Linked DNA regions of Methylobacterium currus. The protein of the gene in region 1 binds, or shares a complex with, the protein of each later gene. Links are inferred from orthologs where the notes say so. Each region holds a gene or a part of one and is shown in the gene's direction. Other genes may lie near its edges.

What was found.
Region 2: the proteins of dnaG (region 1) and DA075_RS11745 are in contact, whole or in part, in a crystal structure (PDB 2R6A), measured with the Geobacillus stearothermophilus proteins. The link is inferred for Methylobacterium currus from one-to-one orthologs. Residues at the interface, in WP_049624496.1 of Geobacillus stearothermophilus: Lys456, Leu457, Leu458, Pro459, Ala460, Asn463, Ala464, Leu467, Leu535, Leu536, Ile537, Ala538, Gln544, Glu545, Asp548, Tyr549, His552; in WP_033016901.1 of Geobacillus stearothermophilus: Ser13, Glu15, Ala16, Gln18, Glu91, Leu92, Asp94, Ala95, Val96, Pro97, Thr98, Ala99, Ala100, Asn101, Tyr104, Tyr105, Ile108.

What each region holds. Positions count from the first base shown.
Region 1 is NZ_CP028843.1:6,523,151-6,526,694, reverse strand. What follows is about bases 635-3,544. They hold dnaG (DNA primase), read left to right. Parts: upstream 635-1,084; coding sequence 1,085-3,004; downstream 3,005-3,544. Other genes in these bases: rpoD (RNA polymerase sigma factor RpoD), read left to right, coding at 3,200-3,544; DA075_RS29985 (methyl-accepting chemotaxis protein), read left to right, coding at 635-938. In the rest of the region: more of DA075_RS29985, read left to right, coding at 1-634. UniProt on the Escherichia coli protein: RNA polymerase that catalyzes the synthesis of short RNA molecules used as primers for DNA polymerase during DNA replication.
Region 2 is NZ_CP028843.1:2,469,457-2,472,682, forward strand. Bases 317-3,226 are described here. They hold DA075_RS11745 (replicative DNA helicase), read left to right. Parts: upstream 317-982; coding sequence 983-2,470; downstream 2,471-3,226. Other genes in these bases: rplI (50S ribosomal protein L9), read left to right, coding at 317-708; alr (alanine racemase), read left to right, coding at 2,543-3,226. In the rest of the region: DA075_RS11735 (DUF2232 domain-containing protein), read left to right, coding at 1-15; more of rplI, read left to right, coding at 139-316. UniProt on the Escherichia coli protein: The main replicative DNA helicase, it participates in initiation and elongation during chromosome replication. Travels ahead of the DNA replisome, separating dsDNA into templates for DNA synthesis.

The sequences.
Region 1 (3,544 bases):
CCGCCGTGCAGGTGTTTCGCGACAACCTCATCCGCACCCGCGCCCTCGAGGAGGAGACGGCGCTGGCCCGCGCCTCGGCCGAGGAGCAGCGCCGTGCCGGCATGCGCCAGATGGCCGATGCCTTCGAGGCGGCCGTCGGCGGCATCGTCGGCCAGGTCGCGGCCTCGGCCACCGAGCTCCAGGCCACCGCCGCCGTGATGACCGACGGCGCGACCCGGACCGCCGGACGCTCCACGGCGGTTGCCGCCGCCGCCGGCCAGACCGCCGAGAATGTCGGCACGGTCGCGGCCGCCGCGGAAGAGCTCGGTGCCTCGGTGAGCGAGATCGGCCGGCAGGTCTCGGGCTCGGCCGCCCTCGCCCGGACCGCCGTCGACGAGGCCGCCGGCACCGCCGGACGGATGCGCGAGCTGAGCGAGGCGGTGGCCCGCATCGGCGACGTCGTCGGGCTGATCTCCTCGATCGCCAGCCAGACCAACCTGCTCGCCCTCAACGCCACGATCGAGGCCGCCCGGGCGGGGGCCGCCGGCCGCGGCTTCGCCGTGGTGGCGGCGGAGGTGAAGGAACTCGCCGGCCAGACCGCGAAGGCCACCGAGGAGATCACCGGCCAGATCGGGCGGATCCAGAGCAAGACCGGGGAGGCGGTGTCGGCGATCGAGGCGATCACCGGGCGGATCACCGAGATCGACCGCGTGTCGATCGGGATTGCCGCTGCCGTCGAGGAGCAGGGCGCGGCGACCCAGGAGATCGTCCGCAACGTCGCGGAAGCCGCCTCCGGCACCAACCAGGTGACCCATACGATCACCGAGGTTGCAGGGGCCGCGGAGGAGACGGGAGCTGCCGCGACGCAGGTTCTCTCGGCCTCCTCCGAGCTGTCGCGGCAATCCGAGCAGCTCTCGGCCGAGGTGAAGCGCTTCCTCGCCTCCGTCCGGGCGGCCTGACGGCCGCACCGGCGTGACGGCCTGACGGCCGCATGGCGGGGCGGCGAGGACGGAAGAGCCGGCTGCGCCGCGGCCGGCTCCGATCCGTTAGGACTCTGCTGACCAAGACGCGTTACAAGGCAGATCCCTCGACCGGACCGTAACCCTTGCGCTATCCGCCCCACCTGCTCGAAGAGATCCGCTCCCGCCTGCCGGCCTCCGAGGTCGTCGGCCGGCGCGTGCGCCTCAAGAAGGCGGGTCGGGAATGGCGCGGCCTGTCGCCGTTCAATGCCGAGAAATCGCCGTCGTTCTACGTCAACGACCAGAAGCAGTTCTACCACTGCTTCTCCTCGGGCAAGCACGGCGACATCTTCACCTTCGTGATGGAGACCGAAGGCGTCTCGTTCCCGGAAGCCGTGGAGCGCCTGGCCTCGGAAGCCGGGGTGGCCTTGCCGGCGCCGAGCGAGGCCTCGCGCGAGAGCGAGACGCGGCGGCGCGGCGCCCTGGAGGTGATGGAGCTGGCCTGCACCTTCTTCGAGGAGCAGCTGGCCGGCCGCACGGGCGCGCGGGCGCGCGACTACCTCGCCGGCCGCGGGCTCGACGGCGAGGTCCGCCGCACCTTCCGCCTCGGCTACGCGCCGCCGGAGCGCTACGCGCTCCGCGACCATCTCGCCGCCCGCGACGTGCCGGCCGAGCTGATGGTGGAATTGAACCTGCTGACCACCGGCGACGACATCAAGGTGCCGTTCGACCGTTTTCGCGACCGGGTGATCTTCCCGATCCGTGATGTGCGTGGCCGGGTCGTGGCCTTCGGCGGCCGCGGCATGAGCCCGGACGCCAAGCCCAAATACCTCAACTCCTCCGAGACGCCGCTCTTCCACAAGGGGCGGATGCTCTACAACCACCACGCCGCCCGTAAAACGGCCCACGAGACCGGCCGGGTGATCGCGGTCGAGGGCTATGTCGACGCGATCGCGATGACGCTCGCCGGGCACCCGGAGGTGGTGGCCTCGCTCGGCACGGCACTGACGGAAGACCAGCTCGCCCTGCTCTGGCGCATGGCCGACGAGCCGATCCTGTGCTTCGACGGCGACGGCGCCGGCCGGCGCGCCGCCTACCGCGCCCTCGACGTCGCCCTGCCGGCGCTCCAGCCCGGCAAGTCCCTGCGTTTCGCCCTGATGCCGGAGGGCCAGGACCCGGACGACCTCCTGCGCACCGGGGGCCCGGGCGCCATCGACCGGGTGCTCGACGGCGCCCGGCCCCTCGTCGACGTGCTGTGGTCGCGCGAGACCGAGATGAGCCCGGTCGACACGCCGGAGCGCCGGGCCGGCCTCGCCCAGCGCCTGCGCGAGATCGTGAACGGCATCCGCGACGAGACCCTGAAGCGCTACTACCGCGACGAGATCGAGGCCCGGCTGCGCTCCTTGAGCCCCAATGGCGGCGCCCGCCGGGAGGGAGGGGGCGATCGGGCGTATCGGGAGCGGGCGCCCTTCGTGCCGCGGGGTCGCGGCGTTCCGCCCCAGCCGGTCTCGCCGCGGCTCACCGCCCGGGCGAGCCCGCTTCTCGCCCGCTCCTCGCTGTTCTCCGGCGGCTCGTCCTCGCGGGAGGCCTTGATCGTCGCGGCCCTCCTGGTCCATCCCGAGTTGCTGGCCCGCGAGGCCGAGGAGCTGGCGGAGGTCGAGTTCGAGGGAGCCGATGCGCGCGCCTTGCGCGGCGCGCTGCTCGATCTCGCGGCGGAGGGAGGGGCGGGTGACGCGGCCTTCCTCGACGCACGGCTGGAGCGAGCGGGACTCACGGCGGCGGCGGGCCGAATCTCTGCGCTGGTGCGGCCTGGCGACCGCTGGGTTCTCGATCCGCATGCCGATCCGGTGCGGCTGGAGGACGCGCTCCGGCAGGCCGTGATCTTGCACCGCAAGGCCGGAACGCTACATAGCGAACTCCGGGCCGCCGAACGCGCCCTGGCGGAAGAGGAGACGGAGGCCAACTTCGCCTGGCTGCGCGACGTGAAGACCCGCCTCTCCGTGGTGGCGGGCGCAGAAGCCGAGGCGGAGGTGGCCCACGACGCGGACCACGAGGCCGAATCGTGACGGAATCGTCTTGAACGCCACGCGCGGCTTGCGGCTTTCGTCCGGACTAGTTAACGGCAAGTCGATCGATTGGCTTGCACATTTGCGTGAGATCCTGGGGCGGCTCGTGCGCCGTCCGACGAGACATCACGGTGCCGGCATGGCGGGAGCCTCCCCCGCCCGGGCACTGCCGACACCGGGAAGCATAGGCTGAGCATGGCGACGAAGGCAACGGAACGAGACGAGACCGAGGCGGCCCCCGAGCAGCAGACCGACGGCCCGCTCCTCGACCTGACGGATGCCTCCGTCAAGCGGATGATCAAGCTCGCCAAGAAGCGTGGCTACGTCACCTATGACGAGCTGAACGAGGTGCTTCCCCAGGAGGAATTCACCTCCGAGCAGATCGAGGACGTGCTGGGCCAGCTGTCCGAGCTGGGCGTCAACGTGGTCGAGGCCGAGGAGGCCGACGACCAGCAGGGCGAGAACGCGCCTCAAGAAGGGGCCGAGGAAGAGGAGGCCAGCGAAGGTGGCGAGGTGGCCGAGGTCGCCGCCGCCCGCCCG
Region 2 (3,226 bases), 4.1 Mb from region 1 along the record:
CCTCCGGTGGCATGACCCCACCGGTGGCCTGAACCCGCGAATCCCCGGACCGCCCGAGGCGATCCGGTTCCCCGACGGCGGAACGCTCCGCCATCACCACCCGGGGCCGACGAGGCCTCACAGCAAAGGACGACGACGATGGACGTGATCCTGCTCGAGCGCGTGGCCAAGCTCGGCCAGATGGGCGAGACCGTGAAGGTGCGGCCGGGCTTCGCCCGCAACTTCCTGCTCGCCCGCGGCAAGGCCCTGCGCGCCACCGAGGCGAACAAGAAGCGCTTCGAGGACCAGCGCGCCCAGCTCGAGGCCCGCAACCTCGAGCGCCGCTCGGAGGCCGAGAAGGTCGGCGAGACGCTGAACGGCAAGAGCTTCGTGCTGATCCGCCAGGCCGGCGAGACCGGCGTGCTCTACGGCTCGGTCTCCCCGCGCGACCTCGCCGAGGTGGTGACCCAGGAGGGCTTCACCGTGAACCGCGACCAGTTCAGCATCGCGCAGCCGATCAAGACCCTCGGCCTGCACACCGTCCCGGTGGTGCTGCACCCCGAGGTCGAGGTCACCGTGACCGTCAACATCGCCCGCAGCCCCGAGGAGGCCGAGCGCCAGGCCCGCGGCGAGTCGACCACCACCCGCGAGGAGTTCAACCTCGACGATCTCGGCCTCGAGGTCGGGGCCGCCCTGGCCGAGGCCGGCCCGGACGCGGACGACCGCTGATCGCTCCACGGCTGTCCCGTTCTTCGGGATGGGATTGCCGGGACAGCGGGGACAAGCCCGCCGACCGGGCTTGACTTGTTCCCATTTTGTTCCAGCATGGCGGGGTCCGCGGCGCGAGTCGCGGGCCCCGCCTTCGTTTTGAGCGACCGCCCGCGGCCGTTCGGTCAAGGTTTGGTCAAGGACGACAGTGCGATGGTCGCCGGAGCGTTTATGATCTGACACGCGGTCGTCCCGACCCGTGCCGACCCCTTTGAGAAAGCCGGAGTCCCGCCGGATGGCCATTCCCAGCACCCTGACGGCGAATCTCGAGCCCGTGCAGCAGGAATACCGCGTCGCGCCGCACAACATCGACGCGGAGCAGGCGCTGCTCGGCGCGATCCTGGTCAACAACGACGCCTTCTACCGGGTGTCGGACTTCCTGATCCCCGAGCACTTCATGGAGGAGGTGCACCGGCGGATCTACGAGGTGTCGATCAGCCTGATCAAGGCCGGCAAGCTCGCGAGCCCGATCACGCTGAAGACCTATCTGGGCGACGCGGATCTCGGCGGCCTCACGGTCGGCCAGTACCTCGCGCGGCTCGCCGCCGAGGCGACGACGGTCATCAACGCCGAGCATTACGGCCGCACGATCTACGACCTCGCCCTGCGCCGTCGGCTCATCACCATCGGCGAGGACCTGGTCAACGGCGCCTACGAGGCCCCGGTCGAGACCTCGCCGCGCGACCAGATCGAGGCGACCGAGCGCCGGCTCTACGAGCTCGCCGAGACCGGCAAGTACGACGGCGGCTTCCAGAAGTTCTCCGACGCCCTGACGGCGGCGGTCGACATGGCGGCCAAGGCCTATCAGCGCGAGGGGCGGCTGTCGGGCATCGCCACCGGCCTGTCCGACCTCGACGCCAAGATGGGCGGCCTTCAGGCCTCGGACCTGATCATCCTGGCCGGCCGCCCCGGCATGGGCAAGACCTCGCTCGCCACCAACATCGCGTTCAACATCGCGAAGGCCTATGTCGGCGAGAAGCAGCCCGACGGCACCATCGCGACCAAGAACGGCGGCATCGTCGGCTTCTTCTCGCTCGAGATGTCGGCCGAGCAGCTCGCCACCCGCATCATCGCCGAGCAATCGGGCGTCGCCTCCTACAAGATCCGCCGCGGCGACATCCGGCCGGAGGAGTTCTACAAGATCACCGATGCCGCCCGGGACATGCAGACGATCCCGTTCTACATCGACCAGACCGGCGGCATCTCGATCGCCCAGCTCGCGGCGCGGGCGCGCCGGCTCAAGCGCCAGCGCGGCCTCGACCTCCTGGTGGTCGACTACCTCCAGCTCCTCTCGGGCAGCTCCAAGAAGGGCGACAACCGGGTGCAGGAGATGACCGAGATCACCACCGGCATGAAGGCGCTGGCCAAGGAGCTGGCGGTGCCGATCATCGCCCTGTCGCAGCTCTCGCGCCAGGTCGAGGCCCGCGACGACAAGCGGCCGCAGCTCTCGGACCTGCGCGAATCGGGCTCGATCGAGCAGGACGCCGACGTGGTGATGTTCGTCTTCCGCGAGGAATACTACGTCAAGAACAAGAAGCCGCGCGAGGGCACCGAGGAGTTCTTCACCTGGGAGGCCGAGATGAACCGCGTCTACGGCAAGGCCGAGGTGATCCTGGGCAAGCAGCGCCACGGCCCGACCGGCACGGTCGAGCTCCAGTTCGACGCCGAGATCACCAAGTTCTCGAACCTCGCGCAGGGCGACCGGCTGCCCGACACGATGTGAGGCAGAACACGGCCTGACGGTCGGTCAGGCCGCTCCCTTGGCGGAAGCCTCCGCGGGCGGTAGACCGGGCGCATGAGCGAATCGAGCCCCATCGGCCATGGCGGCCGCCTCACCATCGACCTCGCGGCCCTGCGGGCGAACTGGCGCCGCCTCGCTCAAGCGGCGGAATGCCCGGAGACCGCGGCCGTCATCAAGGCCGACGCCTATGGTTGCGGCATCGCCCGCGCCGCACCGGCCCTGTGGCAGGAAGGCTGCCGCACCTTCTTCGTCGCCCACCTGTCGGAGGGCGTGAGCGCCCGGGAGGCGGTGCCGGAGGCGGCGATCTACGTGCTCAACGGCTTCCCGCCGGGCAGTGCGCCGGCCTACCGGGCCGCGGATCTGCGGCCCGTGCTCGGCTCACGCGACGAGATCGCCGAGTGGGCGGCGGCGAACCGCGCCGAGGGCGTGAGGCGTCCGGCGGCTTTGCATGTCGATACCGGCATGAACCGCCTCGGCCTGTCGGTGCCGGAGGGGCTGGCGCTCGCCGGCGACCCGGTCGTGGCCGAGGCCGGCTTCGACCTGCTGATGAGCCATCTGGTCAGCGCCGAGGTCGAGCACGATCCCCTCACCGACCACCAGGCGGCGGAGTTCGCGCGGGTGCGCGAGGCCTATCCGGGGATCCGGGCCTCGCTCGCCAATTCCTCGGGCGATTTCCTGCCCTCCTGCCGCGCCGACCTGGCGCGGCCGGGCTACGCCCTCTACGGCGGCAACCCGCAG